DNA from 3 places in the Sorangium sp. So ce367 genome. Region 1 is predicted to be linked to each of the others. Evidence: predicted binding sites of a transcription regulator. Region 1 holds the regulator's gene; each other region holds the start of a gene.

What was found. The regulator HrcA, encoded in region 1, represses chaperone genes, less so after heat shock. The targets are predictions, from matches to a motif close to GNTAGCACTCNCCNNNGGNGAGTGCTANC.
Region 2: the regulator HrcA is predicted to act here: its motif matches at 2,227-2,255, upstream of groES (co-chaperone GroES).
Region 3: the regulator HrcA is predicted to act here: its motif matches at 2,848-2,876, upstream of groES (co-chaperone GroES).

Annotation. Positions count from the first base shown of each region.
Region 1 covers NZ_CP150334.1:12,048-26,500, forward strand. The annotation lists gene WME97_RS00030 (HAD-IC family P-type ATPase) at 1-58, shown strand, start outside; gene WME97_RS00035 (Fur family transcriptional regulator) at 108-620, opposite strand; gene WME97_RS00040 (hypothetical protein) at 719-1,780, opposite strand; gene WME97_RS00045 (hypothetical protein) at 1,858-2,652, opposite strand; gene hrcA (heat-inducible transcriptional repressor HrcA) at 2,997-4,040, shown strand; gene WME97_RS00055 (RluA family pseudouridine synthase) at 4,033-4,992, opposite strand; gene WME97_RS00060 (response regulator transcription factor) at 5,142-6,158, shown strand; gene WME97_RS00065 (ArnT family glycosyltransferase) at 6,256-9,078, shown strand; gene cobA (uroporphyrinogen-III C-methyltransferase) at 9,409-11,013, opposite strand; gene WME97_RS00075 (DUF4339 domain-containing protein) at 11,216-11,593, shown strand; gene hemB (porphobilinogen synthase) at 11,804-12,787, shown strand; gene WME97_RS00085 (hypothetical protein) at 12,791-13,366, shown strand; gene WME97_RS00090 (ABC transporter ATP-binding protein) at 13,378-14,453, opposite strand, start outside.
Region 2 covers NZ_CP150334.1:3,981,939-3,986,784, reverse strand. The annotation lists gene groL (chaperonin GroEL) at 55-1,743, opposite strand; gene groES (co-chaperone GroES) at 1,812-2,108, opposite strand; tRNA gene WME97_RS15280 (tRNA-Gln) at 2,700-2,773, shown strand; tRNA gene WME97_RS15275 (tRNA-Glu) at 2,813-2,887, shown strand; gene WME97_RS15270 (NUDIX hydrolase) at 3,033-3,743, shown strand; gene WME97_RS15265 (hypothetical protein) at 3,763-4,734, opposite strand.
Region 3 covers NZ_CP150334.1:8,437,170-8,442,015, reverse strand. The annotation lists gene WME97_RS31925 (TrmH family RNA methyltransferase) at 1-79, shown strand, start outside; gene WME97_RS31920 (GNAT family N-acetyltransferase) at 126-659, opposite strand; gene groL (chaperonin GroEL) at 788-2,416, opposite strand; gene groES (co-chaperone GroES) at 2,450-2,740, opposite strand; gene WME97_RS31905 (hypothetical protein) at 3,194-3,799, shown strand; gene WME97_RS31900 (hypothetical protein) at 3,799-4,464, shown strand; gene WME97_RS31895 (response regulator transcription factor) at 4,591-4,846, shown strand, end outside.

The DNA.
Region 1 (14,453 bases):
GCTGCTCGGCGGCGTCATGGCCGTCGTCCACGCCCGCGCGCTCGACGCGAAGAGCTGAGCGCCGGGCGCGGTCGCCGGCGCGGGGCTCCTCGCCGCGCCGGGGCGGGCTACGAGACGTCGGGCGTGGTGTCCTTGGCGTCGCGGCAGTCCGCGCAGACGCCGTACATCTCGTGCTTGTGCCAGGTCACGTCGAAGCCGTACTTCGCGGCGATCTCTTCCTGGAGCGCCTCGATCCGCGGCTCCTCGAACTCGATGATCTTCCCGCAGTTGACGCAGATCAGGTGGTCGTGGTGCGTGCTGGCGTCGTCCGCCAGCTCGTAGCGGCTAAGGCCGTCCCCGAAGCGTCGCTCGGAGGCCACGCCGCACTCCGCGAGCAGCTTGAGCGTGCGGTACACCGTCGCGTACCCGATGCCTCGGTCGTGCGCGCGCACCTCCGCGAGCAGGTCCTCGATGGTCATGTGCGGCGCGCCGGAGAAGAACGTGTCGACGATCAGCCGGCGCTGCGCCGTCGATCTCAGCCCCTTCTTCTCCATGTACGCCTGGAGGCGAGCGCGGAGCCGGTCGAGGGCAAGTTGGTCCACGTGGCTGGCGCTGCTCCCCTCTCTCTCCATGACGGCCATGGCAAGTTTATCCCGTTCGCGGCGAACCGCGTCAAGGCCGGTGACCGAGCCCACGTGGCGCGGCCTCGCCGATGCTGCCTGTGCCCCGCTCGTCGGCGCTATTCGCCGACCTGCGCCATGTAGCTGATCTGAGCCGCCGAACCTCCGAGGGGGCTGAGCAGCGTGATGGGAGGCGCGACCAGGCCGGCCGCCGCCGTGTTGTCGATGACGACGTAGTAGAGGCCCGGGCGCAGCGCGTAGCGGCGGGTCTCGATGATCCCGGGCTGGAGAGGGCCGCCTGCCTGCACCGGGCCTGGCGGGGGGCCGAGCGGCTTGCCGGTCTGGTACGCCTCGCGCCACGCGTCGCCGGTGGGCTTGTCGACGATCATGAGGTCCACGGGCGCGCCCTGCGCGCTGACCTTGAGGTAGAGCGCCTGGTCCGGGTCGGCGACCTCGAACGGCCCGAGGTAGTCGCGCTGGTTCGCGTACACCTCGACGGTCTCGTTCGCGAACGTGTACCGCTCCTCGTCCTCCGCCTCGAACGGGTGGTGCGGTCGCTGGGGCGGCATGAGGATCCCCAGCGTGAAGTCCTTCCCGGTCTCCTCGTTGTAGAGGACGGTGAACCCGCGGGTCAGCTCGCCAGCGACGATCTGGTTGCCGAGCAGGTTGGCGAGCCCTCCGAACGGCGGGACGTTGGCCATCACGTCGATGACCGGGTTCTCGACGTAGCCCAGCTGGAAGCTGGGGCCTTGAACGATCCGGTTCAGCCGTCCCCACACGTAGACGTTATCGTCCGCGAGCTGGAAGTCGGGCCGGTACTCGACGGACGTCGTGAGCGAGAAGCCCACCCGCTTGGCCGGCTGCATGTAGCCGTAGCCGGTGCCGGCGATGTGGACGGTGATCGTCTGGGCCGCGTCGTTGACGTCGTACGAGCACTGCATCGGGAAGAACCGCCCCATGGACGCCGATCTGTCCTGCAGGCGCAGCGAGACCCCGCTCTTCAGCATCTCGGGGCAGATCTTGCTGGCGCCGAAGTTCGAGAACAGGAACCAGCGGAGGGCGGGGCTCGCGTTCACGGGACCGCTGACGCAGGGGCAGCCGACGAACGTGAACGACAGCGCGACGGCGGCGAGCGCCAGCGCGGCGGACGCGCGGGAGAGCGGGGGTCTTCGTGCGGGCACGCGGGCTAACATAGCGGGTCGACCTCGAAGGGAGAGCGGGTTTGCGCGCGGGAGGACGGAGGACGGCCCCTCCCGGATCAGCGCACGAGATGCCATTGGACGCCGGGGGTCACCTCGAGATGCAGGTGATTTTTGTGCGCCCGGTCGTAGTTGGGCGTGAGGATCGACGTGAAGATGTGCTGGTCCACGGCCTCGCACACGATGGATCGCAGCTCTCGCGCCGCCGCGTCCGCTGGAGGGCCGCTGCCCGCCCCCTTGCCGGCCCCGCGGGGCCGCCCGGTCGGGCGGGCGCTCTCGCCGCAGACCGGCGCGCCGCGCCTGCCGACGAAGTCGCGCTCCACCTCGAGCCAGTCCTCCGCGAACCCGCCGCCGACGCGCTCCTTGACGAACCTGTAGGGGTCGATCGCGAGCCCGCCGGGGTGCCTCGTGGCGAGCCTGCCCTCGGGCCACATCCTGGCCGGAGGCCGCCAGGCCGAGAACATCAGCACCTCGTCGATGTCGTGCGCGCGGAGGATCCGGCTGAAGTCCGAGAGCGCCAGCGCGAGGCGGCAGTCGAAGACGTCGTGCGGGTTTCCCGCGCGTTGATGGGCCGGCAGCGCCGTCCGGTAGAGGACCCCGCCGACCCCATGCATCAGCCGCACCGGAGCGAGCACGCCCGGCGCGCGCTGCACCGGCTGGAACGCGATCTTCCGCTGCGTGAGCGCCGCACGGCATTGCTCCGCGCTCATCGCCGCGTAGCGCGCCGACGGGTGCTTCGCCCAGTCCTGGTGGTACCTGACCTTCGGCTTGCCCTGCGCGCTCGGCGCGACGGCGAGGGGGCCGAGCGCGAGGGCGAGCGCGCAGGCAGCGGCGGCATGGCGTGCGGGCGGCATCGTTGCGGTACATCCCTCGTGCGAAGCAAGGCAGGCCGACCCTCTCGGGGGGGCCAAGTGACTACGACCACGACCACGTGGCCGAGTGGCCGGCCGCGCCGCCATCCGGTGGATCGGGGCCCCCGTGCGCGGGGGGGCTGGTGGCTACTGCCCGATCCTACCGCGACATTTGACCGGGCCGCGCGATCCCCTCAAAATGGGTCGCATGCGCGTCCGTGGGTCAAGCGCCCGCACGCGCAGCTTGACGTACGGGAGCGAAGGTCCGGCCCGCATGGCTTCCCGGTCCGGGCGGTCCCTGGTCCAGGTAGCCACCGCGGCGTGCTTGTGCGCTGCATGCAACTGACATGGGTGATCTTTCCAACCGAGCTCGAAAGATCCTTTTCGCCGCGGTCACCGAGTTCATCGCAACGGGCGACCCAGTTGGCAGCAGGACGCTCGCCCGGAAGTACGGGCTGGATCTCTCGGCTGCTTCGATCCGCAACGTGCTCGCCGACCTCGAAGAGGCGGGGTACCTCCACCAGCCGCACACCTCTGCCGGGCGGATCCCGACCGATCGCGCGCTCCGGCTGTTCATCGACGCGCTCGTCGAGCTCCGGTCGCTGTCCCCCGAGCAGCAGGCCGAGCTGAGCGCGAGGTTCACCGAGATCTACGCGGGGGCGAACGATCCGCTCCGCGAGACCGGGCGCTACCTCTCGGAGCTGTCCGGCGCCGCGGCCGTCGTCGCGGCGCCGCGGGCGGAGCTCCGCGCCCTCGCCCAGCTGCGCTTCATCCCGACCAAGCCCGGGCAGCTGCTCGCGGTGCTCGTCTTCGCCGACGGCTCGGTCGCGAACCGCTTCATCTCGGCCGACGAGGCGATCAACGAGGGCGAGCTCACCCGGATCCACAACCTGCTCACCGACGTCATCGAGGGGCGCACCCTGGGCGAGATCCGGGACCTGTTCGCCCGCCGCCTCGCCGACGAGCGCCTCCAGATCGACGCGCTGAGGCGCCGCGCCTTCGAGCTCGGCAGCAAGGCGACGGCCGACGTGACCCGGCGGAGCGAGGTCGTCATCGAGGGGCAGAACCGCCTGATCGATCTGCCTGAGTACGCCGACGTCGACCGGCTCAAGAAGCTGATGAAGGCGCTCGAGGAGCGCGAGGAGCTCGTCGATCTGCTCGACCGGACGCTCGCCGCCGGCGCGGGTGAGGTCACCGTGTTCGTCGGCAGCGAGGCGGGCGACCTTGGCGGAGGCCAGCTCAGCCTCGTCGCCGCGCCGTACATGGAGAACGGCCGCGTCGCCGGGACCGTGGGCGTGCTCGGCCCGACGCGGATGGACTACGCGAAGGTCATGCCGCTGGTCGACGCCACGGCCGCGGCGATGACCGAGGTCCGCGGCAAGGTCAAGTAGCGCCCTTCCGCTGCGGCGCGCGGATCCGCTCGAGCACGTCGTCGAAGTCCGGGGGCGGCGGCGCCTGGAAGCGCATCGGCCGATCGTCGGCCGGGTGGTTGAAGCCGAGCTCGGCCGCGTGGAGCATCAGCCGCGCGGCCGGGATCCTCGTCCCGCGGTAGTCCCGCACGTAGACGGTCTCGCCGACGAGCGGGTGCCCGGCCTCCGCGAGGTGGATGCGGATCTGGTGCGTGCGTCCCGTCTCGAGCCGGCACGCGACGAGCGTCACGCCCCCGGCGCCGGCTCCCTCCTGCGGCCCTCGGAGCACCTCGATCGGCTCCACGTGCGTCACCGCGAGCTGCCCCTCGCGCCGCCCGTCACGCGCCGAGCCGCGCAGCCCGTCGCCGCGATCCTCGACGAGGTAGCTGCGGTAGGTGCCGCGCGGGACGGCGCCGTGCGCGAGCGCCAGGTACTGCCGGTGCATCGCGCGGACGCGGAGCTGCTGCGCGAGGTGCTTCTTCGCGGCGAGCGTCCGCGCGAAGACCAGCAGCCCGCTCGTCCCCTTGTCGAGGCGCTGCACCACGCCGAGCGGCGCGCGCCCGCGCAGGCGGTCGCGCCTGGCCAGCACCTCGCGCACCAGCGCGTCGAGGGTCGCGGCCTGCTCCGCGGGATCCTCGTCGCCGAACGGGATGGTGCTCACCCCGGCGGGCTTGTTCACCACGACGACGCTCGCGTCCGCGTAGACCACGAGCTCGCCCTCGAGCTTGCGCCGCCGCACGGTCTCGGGCCTCGGCGCGTGCAGGCGGACCTCGATCAGCTCCCCGCCGAGCACCCGCCGACGGGCGCTCGTCGCCACCGCGCTCCCGACAAGCACCTTGCCGGTCTCGATCAACCGGCGCGCGTCGGACCACGAGACCTCGGCCAGCGCACGGACGGCCCCGTCCAGCGGGCGCCGATCCAGCTCGGCGGGCACCGTCCAGCGGCCATCCTGCGGAGGTCTTACCTGGGCGGCCGGGTGGACCCCGGTCGTTTTGGCGGTTTTGTCTTCGTGGCTCGGCGGAGTGGCGGGTCGGAGCGGACGCATGTAGAGCTCAGCGGGGCGCCTCGGCTCCGCCCACCAGCGTGGGACCGGGCTCTACCGGCGCGGAAAAACGCGCCTCCGCGGGGCACGCGGGGGCGAAATACACCGCGAATGTTGACACATCGCGCGACGGGGGCCGAAGATATCCAGAGCCGTCGCCGCTTTCTCGCCATCTGAGAGGAGACCCGTTCGTGGCCAGCACCCTTCTCGCCGTAGACGACAGCGTGACCATGCGCAAAGTGCTCGAAATCACCTTTGCGGGTCAGGATTTCCGCGTCGTGACGGCGAGCAGCGCCGACGCTGCGCTGCAGAAGCTCAAGAGCGATAAACCCGACCTGGTGATCGCCGACGTCACGCTCGAGCCGAAGAACGGCTACGAGCTGTGCAAGGCGATCAAGCAGGCCTCACCGGCGACGCCCGTCCTGATCCTGTCGTCCAAGCAGAACCCGTTCGACCCCGCGAAGGGATCGGGCGCGCAAGCGGACGATCACATGGACAAGCCGTTCGACACCCAGCAGATGATCGACAAGGTCAAGAAGCTGCTGGCGTCGCGCGGCGAAGCGAAGCCCGCCGCCGCGGCGGCCCCTGCTGCCGCGGCGCCTGCGCCCGCGCGCTCTCCTGCGGCGCAGCCCGCCGCAGCCGCCGCGCAGCCCGCGGCCGCCGCGCAGCAGGCGGCAGCGAGCCCGCTCCAGCGCGCGAAGACCCTCATCTACACGCCCAACGCGCCGGCCACGAGCGCTGTGCCGGCCCAGGCCTCCGTCAAGACGGCGCCGGGCGGCTCGGCGAACGTGCCGGTCACGACGACGATGGCCTTCTCGCCGACGCCGGTGTCCGGCGTGCCGAAGACCGCGACGGGGCCTGCCGCCGTCGCCGCGACCGCCTCCGCGCAGGTCAACGGCCAGATGGCGAGCAAGCTCGAAGGCCTCGGCCTCACCTCCGAGCAGGTGGAGGCCGTGATGGCGCTGTCCCGCGACGTCGTGGAGCGCGTCGTGTGGGAGGTCGTGCCGGTGCTCGCCGAGACGATCATCAAGGAAGAGATCGCGCGCCTGACGAAGTAGGCGCCCACCGCGGCCGCTGCCTGGCCGCGGCTGCTTTGTCCGGCGACCTGGAGTTGCTACGCCAGGGCCGCGCCTCGTTCCGCGGTTGGCGCAGCCCATGAACGACACACACGACAAACGCAGCGGTGCGCCCGCGGACGCCCGCGACGGGACGGCCGCGGGCGATCTGGAGAGCCCCAGCGCACCTGAGCCGCGCGCGCCTTCCGCTGGCGACGGGTCGGCAGAGAGCGACGGTAGGGTCGGGATGGCCGGGGTCGCGGCCGATGCCGACGAGGCTCGCCTCGTGCCGCAGGGCAACCCGCTCCGCTGGCGTGGCGCTGCCGTGTCCGCCGCGGGCGCCCTCCTCACGTTCGTCGTGATGGCGCTCGCGCCTCAGCTGCGCTGGGGTGTCCCGATCGGCGCGCTCGGCGTCGCCATCGCGGCGGTTGGTCTGCTCGATCTGCTCGGCACGTTCGACGATCCCCCCGAGCGCGTCGCCACGCGCGTCGGGATCCGCGACCTCCTCGGCCCGCTCGCGTTGCTCGGGGGTGGGCTCGTCGCGCTCTTCGTCCTGATCACGCTGAGCGTCGCGGGCTTCTTCTCGCCGAGCCCCCTCTCGTCCGACGGCGCGCCGACGCTGCTCTCGCTGGCGGTGCCCGCCATTGCCGTCCCTGCCGCGTTTCTCACGGCGGTCATCGGCGCGTTCCGGTTCGGCGAGCGCCTCGGCCCCTGCCGCGTCGACGAGGCGGGAGCTCCGCGCCCCCTCGGCCGGCGGCACGGCTTCTGGCTCGTCGCCGTCGTCACGCTGCTCTACCTGCCCATGCTCGGGAGCCACTCGCTCACCGATCCCTGGGAGACGCACTACGGCGAGGTCGCGCGCGAGATCCTGGCCAGGAACGACTGGATCTCGCTCTGGTGGGCGCAGGACGGCTGGTTCTGGTCGAAGCCGGTGCTCGACTTCTGGATGCAGGCGCTCGCGATGGCCGCGTTCGGCGTCCGCTACCGCTCGGGCGAGATGCTCTCGGCGGCCGCCGAGGGGCGCACCCCGTGGCCCGAGTGGGCCGTCAGGCTCCCCGTCTTCGCGCTGACGCTCATCGCCGTTTATCTCCTCTACAAGGCCGTCTCGCGGATCTTCAGCCGCCGCGCGGGGCTGCTTGCGGGGCTCGTCCTCGCCACGATGCCGCAGTGGTTCCTGGTCTCCCACCAGACCATGACCGACATGCCGTTCGTCGCGACGATGGCTGCGGCGATGGCGCTCCTCCTGCTCGGCATCCACACCGACGACGCGGAGGAGGCGCGCGTCTACGAGGTGGATCTCGGCCCGCTCAAGGTGGGCCTCTCGGCCTATCACCTCGTGCTGGGGGCGATCCTCGCCTGCGCGCTGCCGCAGATCCTCTACCTCCTCTCGCGTCACGTCGAGATCGGCCTTTCGCCCTTCGGCCTCCACTTCCGCGGCGACGTCTTCAGCTCGGGCTCACCGGGCAACTGCGGTCTGCCCGGCAACGAGGCCTGCCGGTCGGTGCTGCCCGTGCTCCCCGGCCTTCAGCCTGCGCTCCAGGCGCTCGTCTGGGCGCAGACGCTCGCGATCGTCCTGTACGCCAGCTGGGGCGAGCGGCGCGTCCAGCGGCTCCTCTTCCTCGCGGCGTGGTTCTTCGCTGCCCTGTCCACGATGGCCAAGGGGCCGGCCGGCTTCGGGCTCCCGGTGCTCTGCGCGCTCGGCTACGTCGTCGTCTCCCGCCGGTACCGCGACGTGCTCAAGATGGAGATCCCCGTCGGGCTGCTCGTGCTCGCGTGCGTCGCGTTGCCCTGGTTCGTCGCGATGTACGCGCGGCACGGCCAGCCGTTCACCGACAGGCTCCTGTTCCACGACATGTTCAAGCGCGCCTTCACCCACGTCCACGACACGAACGAGGGCGACGACGTGAGCTTCCGCTATTACGTGTGGCAGCTCGGCTACGCGATGTTCCCGTGGACCGGGCTCGTGCCCGCGTCGCTCGTGTGGTGGCTCAGGCGGCGCGAGGGGGCGGCGCCGGGGGAGCGCGGCTCGGCCGACGTCCGCCAGGGCGACGCCTCGGTGTTCCTGGCGATGTGGTTCCTCTTCGGCTTCGCGCTGTTCTCGCTGATGCTGACGAAGTTCCATCACTACATCCTGCCGGCCGTCCCGCCGGCGGCGATGCTCACGGGGATCCTGCTCGACGACATGCTGCGCCTCGACGGCCGCGCGGGAGGGCTCGCGCGCCGCTCGATCGGCGCCTCCTCGCCGGTGCAGTCGGCGCGCTCCGCCGCGGTGGTCAGCTACGAGCGCGCGATGCTCGGCGCCGTCGCGCTCGGCGCTGCGCTCCTCGTGTTCCTCGTCGGGCGCGATCTCGCGATGGTGCGCGAGGGACAGCCGAGCCAGGCCAGGCTGCTGCACCTGTTCACGTACAATTACAAGCGCCCCTGGCCGCAGTCGCTCGACTTCTCCGCGGCCCTGTGGGCCTTCACCGCCGCCGCGGCTGCCCTGTGCTTGCTGCTGATGGTCGCGCGCTGGCGCCGCCACGTCGTCTACGCGCTCCTCTCGCTCGCCGTCGTGTTCACGGCGTGGGGCATCGACGTGTACTTCGTGCGGACGTCGCCTCACTGGGGGCAACGCGAGACGTTGCTCGCCTACGTGCGCGCGAATCAGCAGATCCCAGGGCCGCTCGTCGCTTACCAGCTGAACTGGAAGGGCGAGAACTTCTATGCCGGCAACCGGCTGGCGGCCTTCGTGTCGAGCGGAAAGAAGTTCCAGGATTACATCAATGAGCAGAAGAAGAAGGGCGTGAAGACCTTCTACTTCGTCACCGAGCACGGACGCACGGGCTCCTTGTCGAACGAGCTCGGCAGCCCTCGCATCTTCGAGAAGCTCACTTCCCTCGAGCTCAACAACAAGTTCCTCGTGGTGCGAGCGACGTTCGAGTGAGCGGAGCGGCGCCGGAGGGCGCTCATCTCACAAGCGCTGTCCGGCTGTGACGCTGTACGCCTGCTCCGGCTTTGGGAAAGCCGCTGTCGATGTTCGACGGTCATGCTGAATCAGGAGTGTCCTTGCATCTCTGTCGCCGTGGCGGCGCAGCAGCGCAAGGGGACTCCTGCCAGGACGTCCTAAGTGCCTGAATCCACTTGAAGAAGTCGCAGGCACGCGCCCTGCTTTCCCCTGGGATCGAGCGTCGCGGCGGAGACCTTTCCCCCCCAGGTCCGCTGCGACGCTCTCTTTATTTCCGCAGCTGCGCCGGCCGCACATCGTGCGACCAGCTCATTCGCTCCCGGCGCCCCCAGGGGTCGCTTGCATTGCAGTGAAATGTCGATCCAGCGCGTCCAGGAGACCTGCTGTGGTGCTGACCTCCGCGGTCACGCCGATCCGGAGCCCCCGCTTCTCGGCGGTCGCGGTCGTGATCGGCCCGATGCTCGCGAGGAGCACGCGCTCGAGGCGCGCTGCGGCGCCCTCGCCGAGGAGATCGCAGAGGCTGTCGACGGTGCTGCTCGAGGTGAGCAGCACGACGTCGATCGCGCCCGCCGAGAGCGCCCCGAGCAGCTCTTCGCGGCGACCGGCCGACGCAGGGCGGGTCTCGTAGACAGGCACGACATCGACCTCGCAACCGGCGGCGCGGAGGCGCTCGGGGAGCACCTCGCGGGCGACCAGCGCGCGGGCGAGGAGCACGCGGATTCGAGGGGACGCCGCCCGGCGTCCGGCCAGCACCGGGTCGGCCAGGATGGCCTCCGCGAGCTCCTCGCCGCGGAACTCCCGCGGGACGATGTCGGCGCGGACGCCGCGCGCGGCGAGCGCGGCGGCGGTCCCGACGCCGATCGCGGCGAGGCGCGCGGGGCCGAAGGCGCGCGCGTCCAGGCCGAGCCGCTCCATCTCCTTGAAGAAGCAGGCCACCCCGTTCTCGCTCGTGAAGACGACGGCATGGTAGCCGGAGAGGCCGCGGACAGCGTCGGTGACGCGCGCGGGGTCGGGGGGCGGGTGGATCTCGATGGTCGGGAGCTCCACCGCCTCGCCGCCGCGGAGGCGCACGAGCCTCGACGTCGAGCGCGCCTGGTGGCGCGGCCGGGTCACGAGCACGCGCTTGCCGAAGAGCGGCTTCCGATCGAACCAGCGGAGCGTGTCGCGCAGGCCGGTGACGGCGCCGACGACGATGACCGCTGGGCTCTCGATCCCTGCCTCCTTCACGCGGCGAGGCAGGTCGTCGAGGCGGCTGGAGACGACGCGCTGGTCGGCCCGCGTCCCCCACTGGATCGCCGCCGCCGGCGTCGCGGGATCGCGGCGCCCCGGCCCCATCAGCCCCGCGACCACCGCGTCGAGGGCCTGCATGCCCATCAGGACGCAGATGGTCCCGCGGACGGAGGCGAGCTCGCTCCAGTCGAAGGATCTGCCAGCCCGGGTGACGCCGCTGACGATCATCACGCTGGAGGCGATGTGCCGGTGCGTCAGCGAGATGCCGGCGTAGGCCGTCGCGCCGAGCGGAGAGCAGACGCCCGGCACCACCTCGAAAGGCACCCCGGCCCGCGCGAGCGCCTCCGCCTCCTCCGAGCCACGCCCGAAGAGGAACGGATCGCCGCCCTTCAAGCGAACGACGCTGCGGCCCGCGAGGCCGAGCGCGACGAGCTCCGCGTCGATCTCCGCCTGCTTCGCGTCCTTCACCACCCGATCGCCGCCGCGCTTGCCGACCGAGCGCACGTCGGCGCCTTCCCGCACGCGGTCGAGCAGCGCGGGGTGGACGAGCTCGTCGTGTAGCACGACGTCTGCCGTGGTGAGGAGCTCTGCGCCGCGCAGCGTGAGGAGCCCCGGATCCCCCGGGCCGGCGCCGACCAGGTACACGACGCCTGGCCTCGCCGCGCCCGGCGCTCCGTCGTTCATTGCCCCCGCAGCCGCTGCGCCGGGGCCCTCCTCGGAAGGATCGTTACGCCTCGGAAACACAGTCAAACTCCCGTCATTCTCTCGTTCATGCATGACAGACGTTGATTGTCATAGCGATTCTGCAGTGATGTTGACCCGGTGCGTTATGCGATTAGAATCGCTCCGGTCGATTCAACGTCCGGCGGTTTCTGGAGTCCATTCGATGAGATCTGTGAAACTGGTCGAGGAGCTGCTGAGCTCGGAGCGCGGCTTTCCGGACCGATGGTACGTCACCAACGGGGAGCGCTCGGTCGGGCCGGTCAAGCTCGACCAGCTCGCGCGCGGCATCGAGAGCGGAGTGGTCCCCCTCGATAGCTTCGTCCGCAATGAGGCATGGACCGTGTGGTGCCCGCTGTCCGACATTGCAACGGTCACGGTCGCCGCCACGGCGACGCCTGCGGAGCAGCCGGAAGAGGGCTCGGCAGCGGATGACGACGACGACACGCTTCCGCTGTCGTCCCAGCAGGCGCCCCAGCCGATGACGCCGCGCCCCGGCCCGGCGGCGCGCTCGGCCGCGCGCTCTGGAGCGGCCCACCGCTGAGCGATGGCTGCGCGCGCGGGCCGCGCCCGGCGCGGGCTCCGCGCGCGGCGGGGCGAGCGCGGCCGCAAAACGGGAGGTGGAGGGCCGTTCTCATGTTGGCGGTTTCGGGCGAACACTAACCGATTCGCAGCGCCCAGGCGATCCACGGATCGCGCGCTCCTCTGGACCGGAGCGGCTCACGCGGGCGCAGGGCTGCTATGCTCCGCCGCCGTGTTCCCCACGAAGAGACCGCGCCGGCTCCGTCGCTCGCCCGCCCTCCGCGCCCTGGTGCGCGAGACAACCCTCCATCCGGGGGATTTCATCCTCCCCCTCTTCTTCAACGAGGCGCTCGACGCGCCTCGGCCGGTCGGGACGATGCCGGGGGTCTCGCAGCTGCCCGTGAGCGCCGCGGCAGCGCAGGCGCGGCTCTGCAAGGAGCTCGGCATCGGCGGGACGATCCTGTTCGGGCTCCCGCGCATCAAGGATGCGTCGGGCACGAGCGCTTACGACCCGGACGGGCCCGTGCCGCGCGCCGTGAAGGCGATGAAGGAGGCCGTGCCGGAGCTGCTCGTGATCACCGACGTGTGCGTGGACGAGTACACCGATCACGGCCACTGCGGCCTGCTCCGGCAGGACGCGTCCGGGGCGGTGGACGTCGACAACGACGCGACGCTGGAGGTGCTCGCGCGGGCGGCCGTGGTCCACGCCAAGGCGGGGGCCGACGTGGTCGCGCCGAGCGACATGATGGACGGCCGGGTCGCCGCGATCCGGCGCGCCCTCGACGCCGAGTCGCTGACGGGGACGGCGATCCTCTCCTACGCCGTGAAGTACGCGTCCGGCTTTTACGGGCCGTTCCGCGAGGCGGCCGACTGCGCGCCCAAGTTCGGCGACCGGGCGGGCTACCAGATGGACCCCGGGAACGCCCGCGAAGGCCTGCGCGAGGCGGCGCTCGACGAGGAAGAGGGGGCCGACATGCTCATGGTCAAGCCGGCGCTCGCGTACCTCGACGTCATCGCGCGCGTGCGCGAGGTGACGACGCTCCCGCTCGGCGCGTACAACGTCAGCGGCGAGTACGCGATGATCAAGGCGGCCGCGGAGCGCGGAATGATCGACGAGAAGCGCGCCGTGATCGAGCTGCTGACGTCGATCCGGCGCGCCGGGGCGGACTTCATCCTCACCTACCACGCGCTCGACGCCGCGCGCTGGCTCGGCTGAGCGATGCGGAGCCAGGGCGCAGGCGGGAACGCCGCGCAGCGCTTGAGGTGGGCCGCCGCTTGGGCGGTGGGCGCGTCGGCGGCGTTCGCGGCGGGGTGCTCGCCGAACAGGTGCGACCGGTCCGAGGAAGCGAACCCGCCGATCGAGTTCGTCGAGGCCACACCGGAGGGGGGCATCTACGAGACCTCGGCGCCGGACGGGGAGCTCCTCTACTTCCCGGGCGGCATGCGGTACGCGCTCAAGCATCACCTCGGCGCGCGCCCGCGGTGGTGGCAGGTGTACCTGTCGTTCGAGCGCGACGGCACGAAGAGCGGCGGGACGCTGGCGCAGGCGGCCGGCAACCAGGCCGAGGTGCCCTGCGTGGACGACCAGCACCTGATCGTCGTCAACGGCAGCTGCTCCGAGTACTGGCTGCGGGTGGTCGCCGGGGGCGCGATCGGCGCCGATGACGGCGCGACCGGCGCCGCAGGAGGCGGGGCCGACGGCGACGGCGATGGGATGGGAGCCGCCGGGGGCACCGTCGTCGGCAGGTGCTTCGGCGACGGCGCCGATCCCGGCGGCGGGAGCGCGGCGCCCTAGGGCCCGCGCTCCTAGGCGTGCGCCGCTGCCTGCCGGGCGAACTGCAGCCGGTAGAGCTTGCTGTAGACGCCGCCCGCGGCGAGCAGGTCCTCGTGCGTGCCCTGCTCGACGACGCAGCCCTTGTGGAAGACGACGATGCGATCGACGGCGCGGATCGTCGAGAGGCGGTGCGCGATGATCAGCGCGGTGCGCCCCTCCATGGCTCCCTCGAGGGCGCGCTGGAGGCGCGCCTCGGTGTCGCTGTCGACGTTGGCCGTGGCCTCGTCCAGGATGAGGAGCGGCGGGTCGCGGTAGAGGGCCCGGGCGAAGGCGATCAGCTGGCGCTCGCCAGCGCTGAAGTTGCTGCCGCGCTCGAGCACGGGGGCGTCGAGCCCGCCCTCGCGCCGCTCGAAGAGGTCGAGGGCGCCGATGCGGTTCAGCGCGTTCACCACCTTGGCCCGATCGGGGATCGCGTCGCCGGCCGCGATGTTGGTGAGCACCGTGCCCGGGAACAGGAACACGTCCTGAGGGACGACGGCGAACTGGCGGCGCAGCTCGTCGCGAGGGTACGCGCTGACGTCGCGGCCGAAGACCCGCACGACGCCCTCATCGACGTCGTAGAGGCGGAGCAGCAGCGACGCCACGGTGCTCTTGCCGGCGCCGGTCGCGCCGACCAGCGCGACCTTCTCGCCGCGCCTCGCCGCGATCGACACGTGCCGCAGCACGGGCACGCCCGGCTTGTAGCCGAAGCCGACGTTGTCGAGCTCGAACGCGACGCCCTCGTCCGCCGCCCTCGCCGCGTCGCCGCCGCTCGTCGCCGCCGCCGTCGCGTCCTCGTCCTTGTTGTCGAGCAGCTCGAAGACGCGCTCCGCGCCGGCCATCGCGGACTGCAGCAGCGTGTATCGAGCCGAGAGATCGCGGATCGGGACGAAGAACATGTCGATGTAGGCGACGAAGGCGAACAAGGTCCCGAACGAGATCTCGTCCTTCAGGCTGTTCACGCCGGCGTACCAGAGCACCGCGGCGATGCAGACGCTCGAGACCATCTCGATGGCGGCGTCGAGCGTCGCGTCGAGCACGATCGAGCGGTTGTTCGCGTTGCGGTACG
Region 2 (4,846 bases), 4.0 Mb from region 1:
CGGGCCGGCGCCGCGCGGAGGCGGCGGCAGCCCGAGAGCGGCGCGGACAGGCGATCAACCCATGTCGAAGTCGCCCATGCCGCCCATGCCGCCCATACCCCCCATGCCGCCCATACCCCCCATGCCGCCCATGCCGCCGGGAGCCCCGCCGCCCGCGGCCTTTTCCTTCTTGGGCTTCTCGGCGACGAGGGCCTCGGTCGTGAGCATCAGCGCGGCGACGCTGGCCGCATTGGAGAGCGCGTGCCGCACGACCTTGGCGGGATCGATCACGCCGCCGGCGAGCAGGTCCTCGTACGAGTCGGTCGCGGCGTTGTAGCCGAACGTCGGCGCGCCCGTCCGGACCTTCTCCGCGACCACCGTCCCGTCGACCCCCGCGTTCTGGGCGATCTGGCGGAGCGGCGCCTCCACGGCGCGGCGCACGAGCCGCACGCCGACGTCGCGCTCGTCGTTGAACTTGAGCGACTCCAGCGAGGCGGCCGCCCGGAAGAGCGCCACGCCGCCGCCGACCACGATGCCTTCCTCGACGGCCGCGCGGGTCGCGTGGAGCGCGTCCTCGACGCGCGCCTTCTTCTCCTTCATCTCGACCTCGGTCGCCGCGCCGACCTTCACCACCGCGACGCCGCCGGCAAGCTTCGCGAGCCGCTCCTGGAGCTTCTCGCGATCGTAGTCGCTCGCCGTGTCCGCGATCTGCTTGCGGATCGCCTCGATGCGGCCCTTGATGGCGGTCTTGTCGCCCTGGCCGTCGACGATGACGGTGTTGTCCTTGTCGATCTCGACCCGCTTGGCCGTCCCGAGGTCGCGCACCGTGGCGCTCTCGAGCTTCTGGCCGAGGTCCTCCATGAACGGCGTCGCGCCCGTGAGGATCGCGATGTCCTTCAGCATGTCCTTGCGGCGATCGCCGAAGCCGGGCGCCTTCACGGCGGCGACCTTGATCGTGCCGCGCAGCTTGTTCACGACGAGCGTGGCGAGCGCCTCACCCTCGATGTCCTCGGAGAGGATGAGCAGCTCGCGCCCCTGCTTCACCACCTGCTCGAGCAGCGGCAGGAGGTCGGCCATGGCCGAGATCTTCTTCTCGTGCACGAGGATGAGCGGGTTCGTGAGCACCGCGGTCATCTTCTCGGGGTCGGTCACGAAGTAGGGCGAGAGGTAGCCGCGGTCGAACTGCATGCCGTCGACGGTCTCGAGCTCCGTCGTCATGCGCTTGTTCTCCTCGACCGTGATCACGCCCTCCTTGCCGACCTTCTCCATGGCGTCGGCGAGGATCTGGCCGATCTCCTTGTCGCCGTTGGCGCTGACCGTGGCGACCTGGGCGATCTGGTCCTTGTCCTTGGTCGGCTTGGCGGCCTTCTGCACCGACTCGATGACCTTCGCGACCGCCGCGTCGATGCCGCGCTTCAGATCCATCGGGTTGTGGCCGGCCTCGACGAGCTTGAGGCCCTCGCCGAAGATCGCCTGCGCCAGCACCGTCGCCGTCGTCGTGCCGTCGCCGGCCTTGTCGCTCGTCTTCGAGGCGACCTCGCGCACCATCTGGGCGCCCATGTTCTCGAGCTTGCCGGCGAGCTCGACCTCCTTGGCGACCGTGACGCCGTCCTTCGTCACGACCGGGGAGCCCCAGCTCTTCTCGATGACGACGTTCCGCCCCTTCGGCCCGAGGGTCACCTTGACCGCATCGGCGAGCGTGTTCACGCCCTTGAGGATCGCGGCGCGGGCGCCGCGGCTAAAAACGATCTGCTTCGCAGCCATCTCTCAATCCCCTCGCGGCCGCGCGGCCGCGTGTACTAACGCTTGCGTTCGGTTGCCTCAGACCTGGTTCACGAGGCGGACTCGGTCACGGCGAGCACGTCGTCCTCGCGGATGAGCACGTGCTCCTCGCCGTCGAGCTTCACCTCGGTGCCGCTGTACTTGCCGAACAGCACCTTGTCCCCGACCTTCACATCGAGCGGGCGAACCTTGCCGTCCTTCAGGACCTTGCCGTTGCCCACCGCGACGACGCGCCCCTCGATCGGCTTCTCCTTCGCGGCGTCGGGGATGATGATGCCCCCCTTGGTCTTCGTCTCGCTCTCGACGCGCTTGACGACAATCCGATCCTGCAGCGGCCTGATTTTCATGCTGGCTCCCTCGTCCTCGGCTTGTTGACTGACCATCGGCTCGCCGGAGGTCCCGTTCGCCCCCCCGCTGGGGCGATCCGCCCGCGCGACGAGAGCTAAGTGCCCGACATCGCAGTGTCTTGGCACTCTCCTAGGCCGGTGGCTAAACCGCGGCCGAAAGTAAATCAGTCACCCGGCGCGTCAAGGGCACGCAGCAGGGAGCCGCGACTTTTCCGGGGCCGAAAGTCCAGGGCGGCGAAGCCGAGATGTCTGGAGAAGCGACGGCGGGGCGCGGTCGCGACATCGCGGAGCCTCCCCGGGGACGAGCCCTCCGAGAGCGATGATACAACATGGACGGATCATGGCGACAGCGACGTACAGTTGCGCGGCGACAAGGGAAGGCGTGCAACGAGGGCGGAGCGGGTTGAGCGAAAGATTGAGCAGGGGGGAGGCCCTTGCTCGACCCGCGAAGCGCGCGAACCATGTGAAATGTGGGCGATTTTTGGCGGCGAGCATTTTTCTTCGGCGGGTCCGATTTCGATCGCTTGACAATCCAGGCAGCCCGAGTAGATTCCGCGGCCCGTGGCGCTGATGAACACGGCGCTGACCCCTTGGGGGATCGTCTAACGGCAGGACGCAAGATTCTGGCTCTTGCTATCAAGGTTCGAATCCTTGTCCCCCAGCCAGGCCGCTCAGCTCTGCTGTCGGTCTTCTCCACAGAACAAGGTCCCATCGTCTAGCGGTTAGGACATCGGCCTCTCACGCCGGTAACGCGGGTTCGATTCCCGCTGGGATCGCCACTTCACCCCCCCTCGCCTCGTTTCCTGCTGCTTCCGTCTGATGTCGTGCGTCGGGCACGGCAAGAAGCACAGCGTCATCTGACGAGCGAGCACGCAGATCAGCGAAGACGTCCTGCTCCGTTCACGTTGCGCTACCCTGTGGCGCATGGCGGCGCAAGACGAAGAGGAGCTCTTCGACCTCCTCGATGACGGCGGCCGGCCGCTCGGCGTGCGCAAGGCGCGCAGGCTCGTTCACCGCGACGGCGACTGGCACCGGAGCGTTCACGTGTGGGTGCTCCTCGAGCGGGGGCCCGATGGCCTGGAGCCGGACGGCGGCCGGAGCGCCGCGGAGCCCTGGGTGCTCTTCCAGCGGCGCAGCCCCGACAAGGACACCTGGCCCGGCGCGCTCGAGGTCGCCGTGTCGGGGCACTATCGCGCCGGAGAGGATCTCGCGGGGGCGCTGCGCGAGGCGGAGGAGGAGATCGGCCTGCCGCTCTCGCCGCGCGACGTTGTCCGGCTCGGCACGCGCCGCAGCCAGGACGATCACGCGCCGGGCATCGTCGATCGCGAGCTGCAGGACGTGCTGCTCGCGACGACCCGCCGCGCGCTCGAGGAGCTGCGTCCCGATCCGCGCGAGGTGACCGCGCTGCTGTCGCTCCCGCTCGGCGCGGCGCTGCGCCTCGTCCGAGGCGAGGTGCCCCGCGCGAGCGGCGTCGTGCGGCGGCCGCCGGACGCCGCGGGCGCCGTGAAGGTCGAGCCGCGCGACGTGCGGCTCGATGAGTTCGTCGTCGCGCGCGACGGCTACTTCGAGCGCGCGCTCGACACGATCCGCCGGCGCCTCGCGGGCGAGGCGCCGGCCCCGTGGCTCCTCGGCTAGGACGGCGGCGCCCGTGCTGTCAGCCTGAGCCGCGGCGGCCGTCCGCCGGCCGCCGGGGCTTCTCGGGGGGCACCGCCGACGCGACGAGGAACCCCTCGGCGCGGTGCGGGGCGAGCCCGCAACGCGCGTTCACGCGCTTGGCGATCTCGTCGCCGGCCCTGACGAGCGCGTAGAACCACCGGATCCCGAAGCGATCGTGCCCTTCCCGGAGCGCCGCCGCCTGCAGGGGGGCCCCGAGCCCCCGCCCGCGGTGATCCTCGCGCAGCGAGGTGCAGATCGGCATGGCCGTCCACGAGGGCGCCTCGCCCACGTCGGAGATCCAGAGCGGCGGGGCGCCCAGCAGCCCGAGCTGGGCGAGCGCCTCGCGCCCGCCGATCTCGGCGGGCTGTGGCCGCGTCATGACGCACAGGGTGGCGCAGCCGATCAGCGCCCCCGCGCCGTCGCGCAGCGCGAGCGTCAAGGAGCGCCCCTCGCCGCCGCGCAGGTACCACCCCGGGAGCGGCGCGTGGCCGCTCTCGGCCTGAAGCTCCTGGATCGCGCGGATCGACGCATCGTCGTCGTCCGGCGACACCCTGGACAGGCGCAGGCCCGGCGGGAATGTGCGAAACCGGCTGAGCCCCTGCACGGCGGCGCGCACCTCGCCGGCCGGGGCGCCCATCACCGAGAGGTCCTCGTCCACGGAGAGCCCCGCCTGGCGCAGCGACGCCGAGAGCGCGGCGAGCTCCGGCCGGGGGGCGTGCAGGATCACGCGCTCGAAGCAGCGCACGAGCGCCTCGCGCCGCTCCGGCGGCGTCCGCTGGGCGTGCAGCAGGATCAGCGAGCGGCCGTCGGTGGTGATGCCATCCTGCTCGCCGATCCAGTCGCGGGCGGCGTACAGGATCCGCTGAGCACGGTAGTCCGCGGCTTCACCGAAACAACCCGGTCCGTCCGCAGGACCGGGGCCGCGCTGCTGCGGGGCGTCGTCGCGATCGAGGTCGAAGGCAAGCATCATGGCGGCATCCCTCCTGTCGAGAAGCAACGGCGGCTGCCACGAATGGCGGCCCCTCGAGGAGCCGCCACCCGGCGCGGGACGCCCGCGCCCAGCGCCCGAGCGAGCCCCTGCC
Region 3 (4,846 bases), 4.7 Mb from region 1:
GATCGCGGCGGGCATGACCCTGTGCGAGTGGGCCCGGCGGCGCGACCCGCGCGGCGGCGTGAGCCGCGCAGGAGGGTGAGCGGCTCACGCCGCCGCGCGGGCCCCCGTCCGTGGACGGAGGGGCGCTACTCGGGGTAGCGCTCGAAGACGAGGAGCTCGCCCAGGAGGTCGTGATCGAGCGTCCCAGCAGGGCGCATCCCGAGCTTCTCGATCACCCGGAGCGACGCGCGGTGCCAGGCCGGCGTGGTCGCGATGACGCGCCTCACGCCCGGCTGCTGCATCGTCCAGTGCAGGACGGCGCGCGACCCCTCCGTCGCGTAGCCTTGGCCCTGGGACTTGCCCTCGACGCCGTAGCCGATCTCCACCGTGCCGGTCGCGTCGGGCCGGCCGTTCAGCACCACGCTGCCGACGACGACGCGCTCCTCCTGCCCGCGCGTCACCATCAGCCGCGTGCCCCACAGGAACGCCTCTGGATCGTCGCGCAGCCGGTCGAGCGGCGAGCTGAAGGCGCGCTCGACGAGCGCGCGCCCGGGCCAGGCGCCAGGGAAGCGCGCGCCGGACAGGGCCTCGGCCTCGGCGCGATCTCCGCGGATGACCGCCTCGAGCAGGGGCAGCGAGACCGGGGTGAGCGCCAGGCGCTCGGTAGTCAGGGTGCTCATCGCGAACCTGCGCCGGATCAGATCATGCGCCGCGGCCCGCCGGAAGTCGAAATGGCGAAGGGCCGACTTCCTGAGGAGGAAGCCGGCCCTCACCCGCCGGGCTTAGCGGTCAGCGCGGCGCGTCGCGATCAGAAGTCGTGGCCGTGGCCCGCGTGGCCGCCACCAGCCGCCGGCTTCTCCTCCTTCGGCCGCTCAGCGATGAGCGCCTCGGTGGTGAGCATCAGGCTGGCGACGCTGGCCGCGTTCTGGAGCGCCGACCGGACGACCTTGACCGGATCGATGACGCCCATCTCGAGCAGGTTGCCGTAGTCGCCCGACGCGGCGTTGTAGCCGTACGAGTCCTTGCCGTCGCGCACCTTCTGCACGACGATCGAGCCCTCTTCCCCGGCGTTGGCCGAGATCTGGCGGAGGGGCTCCTCGATGGCGCGGCGGATGATGTTCACGCCGAACCGCTGCTCGTCGTTGACCTTGAGCTTCTCGAGCGAGCTCTGCGCGCGGATGAGCGCCACGCCGCCGCCCGGGACGATGCCCTCCTCGACGGCCGCGCGGGTCGCGTGGAGCGCGTCCTCGACGCGGGCCTTCTTCTCCTTCATCTCGGTCTCGGTCGCAGCGCCGACCTTGACGACCGCGACGCCGCCCACGAGCTTCGCGAGCCGCTCCTGGAGCTTCTCGCGGTCGTAGTCGCTCGTCGTGTTCTCGATCTGAGCGCGGATCTCCTGCTGCCGGGCCTTGATCTTGTCCTTCTTGCCCTGGCCGCCGACGATCGTGGTGTTGTCCTTGTCGATGAGGACCGTCTTCGCGCGGCCGAGATCGCTGATCGTGACGTTCTCGAGCTTGAGGCCGAGCTCCTCCGCGATCACCTGGCCGTCCGTCAGGGTGGCGATGTCCTTCAGCATCTCCTTGCGGCGGTCACCGAAGCCCGGCGCCTTGACGGCCGCGCAGTGCAGCGTGCCGCGGAGCTTGTTCACGACGAGGGTCGCGAGCGCCTCGCCCTCGACGTCCTCGGCGATGATGAGGAGCTGCTTCTGGCTCTTGGCGATCGCCTCGAGCACCGGGAGCAGGTCCTTCATGTTGGAGATCTTCTTCTCCGAGATGAGGATGTAGCAGTCCTCGAGGTTCGCCTTCATGGCCTCGGGATCGGTCACGAAGTACGGCGAGAGGTAGCCGCGGTCGAACTGCATGCCCTCGACCACGTCGAGGGTCGTGTCGGCGCTCTTGGCCTCCTCGACCGTGATCACGCCCTCCTTGCCGACCTTCTCCATGGCGTCGGCGAGGAGCTTGCCGATCGTCTCGTCGCCGTTCGCGCTGATCGTGCCGACCTGCGCGATCTCCTTCGCGTCCTTGGTCTGCTTGGCGGAGCTGCGGAGGTGCTCGACGATCGCCTCGACCGCCTTGTCGATGCCGCGCTTGATCTCCATCGGGTTGTGCCCGGCCGCGACGAGCTTGGAGCCCTCGCGGTAGATCGCCTGGGCGAGCACCGTCGCGGTGGTCGTCCCGTCGCCGGCGATGTCGCTCGTCTTCGAGGCGACCTCGCGGACCATCTGGGCGCCCATGTTCTCGAAGCGGTTCTCGAGCTCGATCTCCTTGGCGACCGTGACGCCGTCCTTGGTGACCGTCGGCGAGCCGAAGCTCTTCTCGATGACGACGTTGCGCCCCTTCGGGCCGAGGGTGACCTTGACCGCGTCGGCGAGGGCGTTGACCCCCGCGAGGATCATGCTGCGGGCGGACTCGTTGTAGATGATTTCCTTGGCTGCCATGGTGTCTCTCCTAAGTTCCTTCTGTCGCCCGCGTCACTTCTCGATCACGCCGAGGATGTCGTCCTCGCGGAGGATGAGGTGCTCCTCGCCGTCGATCTTGACCTCGGTGCCCGAGTACTTGCCGAAGAGGACGCGATCGCCCTCCTTGACGTCGAGCTTCCGCACGGTACCGTCCTCGGCGACCTTGCCGTTGCCGACGGCGACGACGGTCCCCTCGATGGGCTTCTCTTTCGCGGTGTCCGGAATGTAGAGACCTCCCTTGGTCTTCTCTTCTTCCTTCACGCGCTGAACGATCACGCGGTCCTGGAGCGGTCGAATCTTCATCTTTGCAAGTCCTCCGGGGACGAGCGCCGCGTCCCACGAACGGTGAGACCCAGCCGGCGCGAATGAGCGCGCCGGAAGGCCCCCTACGATTGCAGTCTGGGCACTTTGCTAGCACTCACCTGTGGCGAGTGCTAGCGAGCGCGCGGAAGATAGCCACCCCCTGGAGGGTGTCAAGAGTGGCCCCAGGCCGGCACTTTGCGCGTTGGCAGCCAGGCGCAGAGGTGGCTGTAAGTTCTGGAGATTGCAGGGGAAGGTGCGTGGCGCAAGGCTGGGCCCGGCGGAGCCCCTCGGCTAAAATGCGCTTATGAGGGCAAAGCTGCGGCAGCACAGTGACGCGATGCCCTCAGGGTCTCCAGCCCCAGGGAGGCCGTCAGGACGTGTCTGGTTGACCTGAGCGCGCGGTGGCCCGGGTTACGTCGGTATCCAGGGCACCCGCATAAGTGAGGTGCCGCTGTGAGCCAAGCGATCTCTCTCTCCCCGAGCATGACCCGCTATTTCCAGGAGGTTGTGGACGAGGCGCTCCGAGTTCGGAACGTCGCCGTAACCGAGGCGGCGTCGAGTTACCTCGTCGGTCTGCTCTGTGCTTTTGCTCACCCGGACGAGCATGCCGAGTCTGCCTTCAACCAGCCCCTGACCTTTCTTCTGCGCGACGCGCTGGAAGCCTCCGGAGCCGAGCGCTTCCAGCGGCTGCGTAACCTGGGAGACAGCGTCCTCTACGTGGTCGGTTTCTTCGGCGGCCACATCGAGCTGAAGGGGGTCGATCGCGGCTACGTGGTCGGGGTCGGGTCGACCGCCTACCACCATGCGGCCGCTATGCTGCGCCTCAATGCGCGCGTCGGCCAGGGGCCCGATGTTCTTTCGGAGATGGCCGAGAAATTCGAGCGGTTCGTGAGCGTCCTGAACGATGTGGCCGACGGTACGCTCGCGTCCGGGGCTCGGGACGAGCGCTCGGTGCTCCGGCTGTACGAGCGCTGGGTTCGTACGGGATCGAGCCGCCTCGCGGATGAGCTCGGAGCACGAGGGCTCGTGCCGAGCCGTGGTACGGGCGGGCTCAACTGATGCGGGGGGCGACCTTCCCGTCCCGGATCCAGGAGCACCTGGCGCGCACCTATGCGCTCGATGACGCGCCCGCGGTCGACGATTTCATCCGGCTGACGGACGGCAGCGCACGCGAAGCGCTGCTGATCCGGCACGCCGACGGGGATATCGAGATCGCGCTGCACCTGCCCCGCCGGGCGATCACGCGGGGGCGAGAGCGGACGTTCGACGAGATCTGCCAGATCGTCGAGGGCGTGAGCCACTTCCTCTATGTGGCCGAGCGGGCCCGCAGGGAGCTGCCGGCGACCCAGCTCGAGCTCGAGCTCCAGGCCGAGGTCGACAAATACGTGCTGCTCGTTTATGGCGATCTGGCTGACGAGGTCGAGCCGCCAGGCTCGCCGCTCCGGCGCCGCCACGAGGCGGCCCCACCGGGGGCGGGGCGCTTCGAGCCCGAGCGCGCCGCGCGGATCCGCGCCCATCTCTTCGAGCGGGTCACCTTCATGGATCCACCGGGCACGGAGACCGGCGATCGCTACCGGATCGCGAACGATCTGGCGGCGCGGTTCGCGGGCCGACTCGAGGCCGAGTTTGCCCGCCACGGGCGTCACGCCGAGCTGCTGGCGGCGCTGCGACGCTTCTATGCGGCGGGGCAGACGGAAAAGATCGCCCTCGCGCGCGCCGCGTGAGCGCGTCCTCCCGGGTGCTCGGGGTCGCTCGGGAGGACGGCGAACGGCGAAGAGCGCTCGCCGCGGCCGCGCGCTCTCGTTCTCTCTTGACCGGTTCGCGCGCACGTACTCTCATCCGCATCCACGATGCCTTCCGCGAGCACGATGCCGCCCCGTGTGCTGGTGGCCGAAGACGAACCGGCGATGTTGAGCCTCGTCGCGCGTCACCTGAGGAACCTAGGGTTCTCTGTGATCGAGGCTTCCGAGGGCGATGCCGCCTGGGAGCTCGCGCGTGAACACCAGCCGGATCTGGTGATCCTGGACGTGATGATGCCCGGCATGAGCGGCTGGGAGATCTGCAAGCGGCTCAAGAGCGACACGTCCGACGGACGGCCGTTCGCGA